Linked DNA regions of Luteolibacter flavescens. The protein of the gene in region 1 binds, or shares a complex with, the protein of each later gene. Links are inferred from orthologs where the notes say so. Each region holds a gene or a part of one and is shown on either strand. Other genes may lie near its edges.

Evidence for each region. The genes of interacting proteins can lie anywhere in the genome.
Region 2: the proteins of mnmE (region 1) and mnmG are in contact, whole or in part, in a solved structure (PDB 9HIP), measured with the Escherichia coli proteins. The link is inferred for Luteolibacter flavescens from one-to-one orthologs.

The regions. Positions count from the first base shown.
Region 1 is NZ_JAPDDS010000001.1:759,771-765,859, reverse strand. The notes cover bases 1,248-4,247. They hold mnmE (tRNA uridine-5-carboxymethylaminomethyl(34) synthesis GTPase MnmE), read left to right. Parts: upstream 1,248-2,075; coding sequence 2,076-3,419; downstream 3,420-4,247. Other genes in these bases: OKA04_RS03175 (sugar phosphate isomerase/epimerase family protein), read right to left, coding at 3,990-4,247; OKA04_RS03180 (phosphotransferase-like protein), read right to left, coding at 3,394-3,924; OKA04_RS03190 (hypothetical protein), read left to right, coding at 1,248-2,079. In the rest of the region: more of OKA04_RS03190, read left to right, coding at 1-1,247; more of OKA04_RS03175, read right to left, coding at 4,248-4,832; OKA04_RS03170 (hypothetical protein), read left to right, coding at 4,939-6,042. UniProt on the Escherichia coli protein: Exhibits a very high intrinsic GTPase hydrolysis rate. Involved in the addition of a carboxymethylaminomethyl (cmnm) group at the wobble position (U34) of certain tRNAs, forming tRNA-cmnm(5)s(2)U34.
Region 2 is NZ_JAPDDS010000002.1:213,563-218,522, reverse strand. What follows is about bases 1,851-4,738. They hold mnmG (tRNA uridine-5-carboxymethylaminomethyl(34) synthesis enzyme MnmG), read right to left. Parts: upstream 4,297-4,738; coding sequence 2,404-4,296; downstream 1,851-2,403. Other genes in these bases: OKA04_RS04380 (hypothetical protein), read right to left, coding at 4,312-4,695; OKA04_RS04390 (acyl-CoA thioesterase), read left to right, coding at 1,851-2,281. In the rest of the region: OKA04_RS04395 (hypothetical protein), read right to left, coding at 1-1,659; more of OKA04_RS04390, read left to right, coding at 1,850-1,850; OKA04_RS04375 (DUF6580 family putative transport protein), read left to right, coding at 4,805-4,960. UniProt on the Escherichia coli protein: NAD-binding protein involved in the addition of a carboxymethylaminomethyl (cmnm) group at the wobble position (U34) of certain tRNAs, forming tRNA-cmnm(5)s(2)U34.

The DNA.
Region 1 (6,089 bases):
ATTGCCGAGCGCGCCGCCGCGGCCGAACGGGCGCTGATTGCGGAGCGTGCCATGGCGGAGGAAAAGGCCGCCGCTGCCGAGCGCGCCAAGGCTGCGGAACAAGCGCTGGCCGCCGAGAAAGCCCGCGCCGAGGCGCGCATGGCAGAGATCACCCAAGCCTTGGCAGAAGAAAAGGCCCGGGCCCAGGCCCAAGCGGTCGCAGCGAAAAAAGCTCTGGAAGAGGAACGCGCGAAGGCTGAGGAGCGGGCGCGTGCCGAGGCTCGGGCTGCCGCTGAGAAGGCATTCGCCGCCGAGCGTGCAAAGGCGGAGGAGGATCGACGCCTGGCCGAGGAAAAGGCGCGCGCCGAAGCCAAGGCCGCCGCCGAGGCGGCACTGGCTGCCGAGCGGGCCAAGGCCGAGGAAGAGCGCCGACTCGCCGAAGCGAAGGCACGCGCCGATGCCAAGCTGGCCGCGGATAAAGCCGTGGCTGCCGAGCGCGCGAAGGCGGAAGCGGAGAGGCTGGTCGCCGAGGAAAAAGCCCGCGCTGAGGCACAAGCAGCCGCAGGGCGGGAGATCGCCGAGCAGCGCGCAAAGGATCAAGAGAAGCTGGCCGCCGCAGAACGGGCATTGGCTACGGAGAAGGCCCTCGCGGAGGAGAAGGCTGCTGCCGAGCAAAAGGCCGCCGCGGCTGAGCGCGCCCTCGCCGCCGAGCGGGTGATGGCTGCGGATCGCGCCCGTGCCGCCGCGCAGGCCCTCGCCGAGGAGAAAGCGATGACCCAGGCGATGGAGAAGGCCCGTGCTTCCGAAAAAGCCGCTGCCGAAGAGCGAGTCCGCACGGCGGAGCGCGAGCAGGCCGAGGCCGCCCGGAAGGCGCGGCTCGCCGAGCAGGCCCTCCAATCGGAAAAGGCAATGGCGGTGGAACGGATGTTCGCCGCGAAGCAGACTCTGGAAGTCCAGAAGGCGATGGCCCAGGAGCAGGCGCTCCATGGCCAGCAGGTTCCTGTGGCTACATCTGGTGCTTCACAGCCCGTGGGGCAGGGTGCGGCCTCTGCTGCACCGGCGCAGGCTGCCGTAGCCCCGGCTACGGAGGCTCCTGCGGAGAAGAAGAAACGTAAAGCAGCCGCGAAGCCCGCTTCACGGCGGAGCGTCCTCGTCCCGTGCCTCGTGGCCATGATGCTGATGGCCACCGGAGTTGCCGTCTGGATCATCCTGCCGAAGTGGCTGAATCCCCAGCGCACAGCCGGGAATCCAAGGCTGAACACCAGCGCGCAGGCTCAGGTGCGGGAGAAGGAGTATCTGGAAACCGGCTGGCAAACCGAGGCCCGCCAGATCCTTTCCGAATTCCTGGTCGCCGACTCGGCTTCCGGGAAGGCCGCCTTTTCCATCAACGGCAGCGACCTCCTGCAGACCATGGAGCAATTCTACGGGCCGGGTCGCATTGATGACTCGGACACCCCTTTGACTGGGTTTTCCGTCGAGCAACTCCCGATTGATGACCGGAAGCGCGGCATCTTCATGATGCGCTACGATCAGCCTCCGCAGTTCGAGATGCGCGACTTCTTCACGCCCCTCGCGCCGATCGAGGTGCAGCTCGGATTGCAGCCGCCCGACCTGCTCTTCTCGGCACTCGCCCGTGCGGATAATTTCACCTCGGAGCCCGTCAAGGCCCACGTCTTCTTCAAGCGCACGCCGGATGGCCTTCGCTTGGATTGGGAAACATTTGTCCAGACGAAGCACCGCACCTTCCGTGACTTCACCGAACTGCCGAATCCCGGTGCCAGCGGCATCTTCCGGCTCTTCGTGGTGGAGGACGTGCCGGAGAAGGGCAAGGACCGCACCGGCATGAAGACCTACCGCATGGTCGATCCCGCGCACAAGACGGACTCGGCGCGCGTGGATGCACCGGTCGATTCCGAGGCCGGGCGCGCGCTTTCCATCCTGAACTGGCGCGGCGTGAAGGACGCCAGACCGAAGACCCGCACGGCGACGATCGAGCTGGAGTGGACGAAGGATCCCGTGCCCGAATTGGCGGTGAAGCGCTTCATTTGCTGGGAATTCCTTGGCATCGGCGGTCAAGCGGTGGACACCACTCGCAGATGACCGAGTCCACCGATACCATCGCGGCGCTCGCCAGCGGTGGAGGCACCGCGGCAGTTGCGCTGATCCGCATTTCCGGGCCACAAGCCGAGGAGGTGGCGGATCGTGCCTGTGCTGGAGCGGCGAGCCGGGCCGGGGAACGCCGGGCGACCCGTGCGAAGGTTCGCGATGCCGAGGGGCGCGTGCTGGATGACGTGCTGATCACCGTCTTCCGCGGCACCCGCAGCTTCACGGGCGAGCCGGTGGTGGAGATCGCCTGCCACGGTGGGCGTCTCGTGACGCGCCGGGTGCTGGAGCGTTTGCTGGAGTGTGGTGCCCGATCCGCGGGTCCTGGTGAATTCACCGAGCGCGCATTCTTCCATGGCAAGCTGGACCTGACGCAGGCCGAGGCAATCATGGACCTGATCTCCGCCCAGAGCGATCTGGCGTTGCGGGCCGCTCACGAGCAGCTTGAGGGGGGAATCGGGCGCGAGGCCGTGCGTCTCGGCGAGGATCTCATCGGCGTGGTCGCCCACCTTGAGGCGTGGATCGATTTCCCGGAGGAGGACATCGACCCGGATACCGGCGACCTTTTCCTCGCGCGGGTTGCATCTGTCCGCGAGGGCATCGCGAAGCTCCTCGCGACGGCGGAGCAGGGGAGGATCCTCCGCGAAGGCGTCCGCACCGTGATCTGCGGTCGTCCGAATGCCGGGAAATCCAGCCTGCTCAATCTCCTGCTCGGCAGCGAACGCGCGATCGTGAGCGATGAGGCGGGGACCACCCGCGACACGATCGAGGAGACGATCATCCTCGATGGCGTCCCGCTCCGGCTCGTCGATACCGCCGGCCTGCGGGATGAGGCGGGCGGCATCGAGCGGGAGGGCATTCGCCGCACGCTTCATGAGGCCGGCCGCGCCGATCTCCTGCTGGTCGTCCGCGATGCGTCGCTGCCTGCCGCAGATAGTTCGGTCGAGCTACCGGAGAGCAACCGCGCCGTAACCGTGCTGAACAAGGCCGACCTGGGCGAGCATGCCGAGTGGGCGGAGCATGCTGGCATCCGGCTGTCGTGCAGCACCGGGGCTGGTCTCGATGATCTCCGCCGGGCCATCCGTGAAGCGCTGGATCTCGGTGAGGCGGATTGGGGCGAACACTCGGTGGCGATCAATACGCGTCACCGGGACTGCCTTCGACGGGCCGACGAATCGCTGGAGACGGCAGAGGTCCTGTTAGAAAGCGCCGCCGCCCCAGAGCTCGCGGCCCTTGAGCTTCGCGGAGCACTGGACGCACTGGGCGAAATCGTCGGCAAGGTAGACACCGAGGACATTCTTGGCGCGATCTTCAGCCAGTTTTGTATCGGGAAGTGAGGTATTTTTCGGCGGCATCTTGAGGGCTGATCGCTGTCGTATCGATGACAAGATCATAGCTCTCTAGCTGGTGCTGATTCCTGAAGGAGCGTTCAGCCTCTTCCAAGCTGCGATCCCCACGCTGGAGCGTGCGGCGCTTGATCTCACTCCACTCGCAACGCACCCCAACCGTGATCGGGAAAAGGTCCCGGAGATCCGTCTGAAGCGTATCGGCAAATTTGCGGCTCGGGATGCAGAGATCGAAAATGACGTTGTTCCCGCACTCGACCAAGGCCCTCAGGCAACGCAGGGCTGCCGCCCCAATCGCCCTGCCGTCCACTCCCGACCAATCGTTGGCCGAATTGCATCGGTGAAGGACGCTTGGCGGGAGGGTGTAGATGAGCGTGTCCATCGAGAAGCTGAGCCACATCGTGGGAAGCAGTAACTCCTGCAACGCGTTGGCGAGGGAGGATTTTCCGGAGCCGGACGGGCCCTCCAAAAAGATCAGCTTTGATGAATGTGACATTACCGCGTCCGTGTGAATGCCACGCGTCCTCTAGCAATTCTCTTGGGCCGGGAGATCGAAGAGCCTCACTTCAAGCACTCGCGGATATACGCGATGCCCTTTGTGTAAACTTCCTCGGGCTCGGGGAAGAGATCGCGCCAGACGCGGGTGGCGGCGGCGAGTTCCGGCAGGGAGCGGCCGAAGGCCTCGATGGTCAGCCAACCGTCGTAGCCCACTTCCTTGAGTACCTGGATGCTCTCGCGAATGGCGGCATTGCCCGTGCCGGGGGTGCCGCGGTCGTTCTCGGAGATATGGACGTGGCCCACGCTGCCGATGTGCTTCCGCAGCGATGCCGCAGGGTCCTTCTCCTCGATGTTCGCATGGAAGGTGTCGAACATCGTCGTGAAATTCGGATGGTTCACCAGTGCGGAGTATTCGGCACCCTGGGCCATGGTGGTGATGAAGTAGCACTCGAAGCGGTTCAGCCACTCGATGACCAGCTTCACGCCGGCCTGCTGGGCATACTCTGCCACCTCGCGGTGCACCTCGGCGGCGCGGCTCCACTCGTCGGGGGTCGGCCCATTGCCGGTGAAGACGCCCAGCGGCTGGTGGTAGGGGCCCATGAGGATCTCCGTGCCGGCGGCATGGCAGGAGTCCACGATGCTTTTAAGGTAGTCCACGGCCCCGGCGCGGTGGGCGGCCTCGGCGCTGCTCGGGTTGTGGGCTTCATCCGGAATGACCGTCACGGCAGTCGAGCGCAGGCCTTGGTCGGCCAGTGCCTTGCCCACCACCTTGTAGTGCTCCGTGTCCGCGGAAAAGATCGGCAGCTCCACGCCATCGTAGCCGGCTCCCTTGAGGGAGGAGAGGAGATGGAACTGGTCTTCCTGAAGGGCCGGGGTCCAGAGGAGCAGATTGAAGCCGATGTTCATGGTAGGTCAGTGACTAGTTTTCCGAGTGCCGGGCGGCTACTCATTTTTATAGGTCATGTGATTTTGCTTCCGTTTTTGTGAGGTTTTTTCTGAATCGCGCTCATCAATGAACGATCTTGTCCATGGCGAACCAAGCTGGAAGCTCTCCCTAGGCGGGGTTTCATTGTGGATTTCCTGCCGTGCCGGGCACATGGCACCGGTAGAGTTCCAGCTCGGTGAGCGCACGGTTTCTCCCTACGCGCTGGCTCCCTGGACGCCGGATGAGGTGGATTCCGCGCTTCCTCCGCTCTTGACCGTCCTGCGCGGGGACTTCCTCTGCTTTCCCTTTGGTGGTCAGAAGAGTGCGCCTCCCCACGGCGTCGCGGCGAATGCGGAGTGGAAGATCGTGGCCGGCGGCGACGATCGCCTCCACCTTGGCATGGACGACCAAGATAGTGGTGGATGGCTGGAGAAAATTGTCATTTTGCGGGAGGGCGAAACCGCGATCTACTGCGAACATCGTATTTCCGGGGTCGAGGGCGACTACAGCTACGGCAATCACCCGGTGATGGACTTTTCCCGTCTCACCGAGGGCGAGGGGCTTGTCAGCGTGTCGCCTTTCCGTTGGGGATCGGTCTATCAGGGGCTATTTTCAAACCCGCTGAATCGCGAATACGGAGCGCTGAAGCCCTCCGCGACCTTCACGGATCTCCGTGAGGTACCGCTTGCAACCGGCGGCACTGCCGATGTCTCGAAGTACCCGGCGCGCCAAGGCTTCGACGACTCGGTCATGATGCATGCGGAGCCTGCCACGGAGGAGCAGCCTTTCGCGTGGTCTGCCGCGGTCTTCGACGGCTACGTGTGGTTTTCCCTGAAGAACCCGGCGGACTTTCCCTCGACGCTGCTGTGGATCTCGAATGGCGGGCGTCACGGTGCTCCGTGGAATGGCCGCCACTTCGGCCGCATGGGCATCGAGGAGGTCTGCTCCTACTTCGCCGATTCCGTGGACGTCTCCCGCACGAACCCGCTGGCAGCGGAAGGCGTCCCCACGACGCGGGCTTTCCGGAAGGATGAGACCGTCTCGCTGCGTCTCATCCAGGCGGTGGCCGCCGTGCCGGAGAGGTTCGGCCGTGTCATCTCCATCACGCCTGCCGGGCCCGGCAAGGTCGTCATTTCCGGGGAATCCGGCACCTCCGTCGAGGCTCCCATCGACTGGAATTTCATTCTCTAACAAACCAAGGCATCCGCAAACAGGACTTCGAGTCACTTACAACCCAA
Region 2 (4,960 bases), on another replicon or contig:
TTCGTTCTCCGACTTGGAAAGGAGGCGGGAAAGGGTGCGGACGCTATCGGTCACGTCCATGGCTGCCTTGTGGAGGTCGCGGTCGCGGATGTCGATGTAGCTGGTCAGGGAATCCAGCACCTCCCGGCTCGCGGCGTGCGCCTTGTCGAGCTGGGCCTCGGCGGTCGGTTCCTCCTGCTTCAGCGTCATGAGCACGGCAATGGGCTCCAGCGACCTGCGAATCTCGCGGGCGAGCACCGGGCGGGCCAGCGAGCGCGCCCGGTTTCCGGACCCCTGCAAGGCCAGCATACGGGCGGAGGCGTGCTTCGGCATCAGGTCCGTCACTTCCTTCAGCCGCTGCTGGGTCGCCTGATGCGCCACGAAGGTCCCCAGCGGCTTGCCGTCGCCCACCTTGCGGATTTCCCCGAAGCGCTTCATCGCATCGCCAGCGGGGCCCTGCGGAGCCGCAGCGGCCAGATTGCAAAGCTCGTCCACCGTGCTCGCCAGCACCACCTCCCGCTTCATGAAGAACGCGGCGTCATTCATGGTCAGCAGCGCAGGCAGGAATTCCGCGGCCTGGTCCGGCAGGATCAGACGGCCACCGCCCGGCATCTCGGACAGGGCTCGCAGCGTCTTCCAGAACTTCGGCGGCAGCTCCAGCTTTCCACCCTCCCCCACTTGAGCCAGCGTGATCGCCGTCGGCATCTCACCCGTCAGCGCGCCCTCCAGCAGCAACGCCGCCGTGCCGGATAGAGCGGTCCCATTCCGCGACAGCGAGTAGGACGACTTCCCAAATCCCAGCGAAACGGTCAGCCCGGCGGGCAGCGTCCCGTGGCGGGCCTCCATGGCCTTCTCCAGTGCTTGGAAGGGCTTGGCCATCCGTTGGGTGAGGCCCTCGCCCGGGATCATGAGCTGCGTGCGCCCCTTGCCGGAAATCTCACCGTGAAAGGTCACCTTCAACGCTTGCAGGGACTCCACGCCGGTCTCCGCATCATGGACCCACACGGGCATGGCTGCCTCCAGGTCCGCCAATGCGAGGCCCAGAACGGCCTTCTGGCCGCCGTCTTCGGGCTCCGGGGGCGTCGTGTCCGTCGGCTCCGGATCGGCGGGCTTCACGGCCTCCTTGGGCGTGCGGAAGGCCTCCTTGGGCGTGCGGAAGGCCTCCTTCGTCGCCACCCAGTCCTTCCACGCCCCAAGCTCGCTGACGCGTTCCTTTGACTTCGGATGGCCGGGGTCCGCCACGGCCAGCACGTCACCCAGGCAGGCTGCCAGCGCATTCGCGTCCGCCCCGGCCTCCGGCATCTCCAGCCAGGAAAGCGTCTGCCAAGCGCGGGTGCGGGCGCGCTCGATCTCCTTGCTGTCGGGGGAATCCGGCATGTCGCCCTTCTCCGCGGCGGCGATCAGGTCGCGCGCCTGGCGGTTCGCCGGATCCAGTGCCAGCGACAGCGCGGCCATCTGGGCCACGGAGCGCAGTTCATCCGGCTTCTCCGCCTCCTCGGCAGCGGCCAGCACCGAGATCTGCCGGGAGAGCGCCGTCATGGTGTCCACGTCCACCGGCAGCTTGTCCCGTCGGAAAGGCACGGGGCCCTCGGCAGGCGGCACGAAGTCCGCGACCGCCGGCATCATCATCGCCGCACTCCACATCAAAATCCCCCGCGAGAAGCATCGCATGGCAGTCATCTTAATCCCCCGATACGGGGTGCCGCGAGGGAGAATTGCGCCGGGAGGCGTCACTCATCATCAATTTCCCGATCGGCAGGCCGCCATCGCCATGCATGGAAGGCATTTGCAATTCCGCCCGATCTGCCACTCCGGCCTGCCCCGCCCGTCCCATCGTCCGCATTCTTCGTGATTGGAAGATCGGCGATTGGTGATTCCTTCTTCCCGCATGCCGCTGCCTGCCGATCTCCGCCACACCACCCGCGAGGAAGTCATGTTCTTCGACACCGACATCGGCGGCGTGGTCCACAACATCGCCTACCTGCGGATGATCGAGACCTGCCGCACCAAGCTCGCCGGGCTGATGGGCATGGACCTGAAGGGGATGTCGGATACCAAGCTCTTCCCCGTCGTCGTCCGAACGGAGATCGACTACCGGCGTCCCGCCACCCTCGGCGATGCCTTGGTCATCCACGGCCGCCTCGACGAGGTCCAGCGCGCCCGCTTCTGGTGTGCCTTCGAGGTCCGCCGCGAAAGCGACGACGCCCTCCTCATCACCTGCCGCCAGTGCCTCGCCCTCGTCCAAATGCCCGAAGGCAGGCCCGTCCGCCTCCCGGCGGAGTGGAGCCTAGGCGAAGCCTGAGGCTCCGCTGCTCCCCCTTGGGAGCGCGTGCCACCGGCTCGCTTGGCCGGTAGGAAAGCCAGTAAAGGGTCGTCCTAGCGGCAGATTCAGGCACCTCTCGCCGGTGCCGGCAGTCCCTACCGTCACTCCCCTTCCCCTGCCTTCGCAACGCTCTTGCGGGCACCCTTCTCCATCCAAACGGCGAGGATCGCGACGTCAGCCGGGGTGATGCCGGAGATCCGGGATGCTTGGCCCAGCGTGGCCGGACGGATGCGGCCGAAATTGACCTGCGCCTCCTTCTTAAGTCCCCGGATGGCTGTGTAATCGAGGTCTGCCGGGATCCGCTTGTCCTCATGGCGGGCCATGCGTTCCACCTGCACCTGCTGGCGCTGGAGGTGGCCCTCATACTTCAGCTCGGTCTCGATGAGTGGCCAAAGTTCCACGTGGAACTCTCCACGTAGTTCATCAGGGAGCATTTCGGCGGTATTCTCCACCCGGCGGAACCAGTGATCGAGCTTCACTCCCTCATTCACCGCCTGCCGCCGGGCCCAGCGAAGGGCGCGCTCCAGCTCGGACTGCTTGTGGCGTATGCGCTCCACGCGCTCGCCATGGGCAAGGCCGAGATCGGCAGCCAGCGGTGTGAGACGGAGGTCGGCATTGTCCTGACGGAGCAGCAGGCGGAACTCCGCCCGACTGGTGAACATCCGATAAGGCTCCGTGCAGCCCTTGGTGACGAGGTCATCCACCATCACGCCGAGGTAGGCTTGGTCGCGGCGCAGGATCAGATCCGGCTTTCCAGCCACCTTCAGCGCGGCATTTGCCCCTGCCAGAAGCCCCTGCCCTGCCGCTTCCTCGTAGCCAGAAGTCCCGTTGATCTGGCCGGCGAAATAGAGGCCGGAGACCAGTTTCGTCTCCAGCGTGGGATGAAGTTGGGTCGGCGGGCAGTAATCATACTCCACCGCATAGCCGGGCCGCAGGATCTCGCACTTCTCCAGCCCCGGAATAGTGCGGAGGAAATTGAGCTGCACCTCGTAGGGTAGTGAGGTGGACACCCCATTGACGTAATATTCATGGGTGTGGCGGCCCTCCGGCTCGAGGAACACCTGATGCCGATCTTTCTCCGCGAACCTCACCACCTTGTCCTCGATGGACGGGCAATAGCGCGGTCCCACCCCCTCGATCACCCCGCAATACATCGGGGACTGGTCGAGATTACCGCGGATGATGTCATGCGTGGCAGTGTTCGTGTAAGTCACCCAGCAGGGCATTTGTTCCACGTGGAACTCAGAATCTCCCCATGGATTCAGCGTGAAAAGGTCATCCCGCTTCTTTGTCAGGGTGTCCGCGAGGTAGGAGAAGAGCGGTGCCGGGGTATCACCATCCTGGGGCTCGCACTTGGTGAAATCGAGCGATCGGGCGTTCAGACGGCAGGGTGTGCCGGTCTTAAAACGTTCCACGTGGAACCCTAGACGCTTCAGCGAGTCGGAAACCGTGCTCGTGGCATCGCCCATGCGACCTCCCTTTTCATTCCGCAGACCCACGTGCATGAGTCCGCGCATGAAGGTCCCCGCAGAGAGAACCACTGACGCCGCCTGGATCTCCATGCCGAGTGACGTGGTAATGCCCGTCACACAGTCGTTCTCGACGAGAATGTCCGCGACATTCCCCTGATGAAGCTCGATGCCGGGGGTGGATTCCAGCACCCACTTCATACGGAATTGGTAGGCCTTCTTGTCGCACTGGGCGCGCGGCGCACGAACCGAGGGGCCCTTGGACGCATTCAGCATGCGGAACTGGATGCCCGTCGCATCCGTGTTCAGGCCCATCGCTCCGCCAAGCGCATCGATCTCACGGACCATGTGCCCCTTGGCCAGCCCGCCGATGGCGGGGTTGCAGGACATCTGGCCGATGGTATCCAGATTCTGCGTGAGCACAGCCACCTGTGCGCCCAGACGGGCGGCAGCGAGGGCGGCTTCCACACCGGCGTGGCCGGCACCGATGACGAGGACGTCGTAGCGCTTGGGATAGCGGAACATGCGAGGGCGGGCACCCTACCCGGGCGAATGCAGCGCGGCAAGAGTAGGGAGAAATGACAACGCTTCATGTTCCACGTGGAACGGCCAATCTAGACGCTGCTCTCCCAGATGGTCGTCCGATTCACGGCAAAGGCAGGAAAGGCCACCTCCGAAAACCAGTCCGTCCGAACCCCGGGAAAATGGATCCGGCAGCAAGGCGATGACCTGCTCGTAGGCCTCCCGATCCTCATCCTCATACACCCTGATGACGCTTCCATCCTCAGCAATGCGGAAACACAGGCAGATCTCATCCACGGAATAGAGGTCCTCCTTGAAGACAAAAATCTCAAGGATCGCCGACCAAGGAACAAGCCTCCCTGCGACGCCCAAGCCTGGTGAAGTGACTTCTACTCCTGCCACGCAACCCCACGATCCTACAATCACCGGGGCGATGCAATCCCGGACCACAGCTTGGCAAGCTAGCGCATTTTCGGCTCGCCCGGGTGCCCCTGATGAGGCAGGGAAAGGCATGCAACGCCCTTGGATTCCAGCCCTCGTGCTGCTGGCTCTCTTGATCGCTTTCCGGTGCCTCGGGGCCGCCTATCCGATGGAGATGCCGAATTTCCAGCCGCTGCCCGCGCTGTTCCTGTGCAGCATCATCTTCCTGCGCGGCACGAAAGCCTGG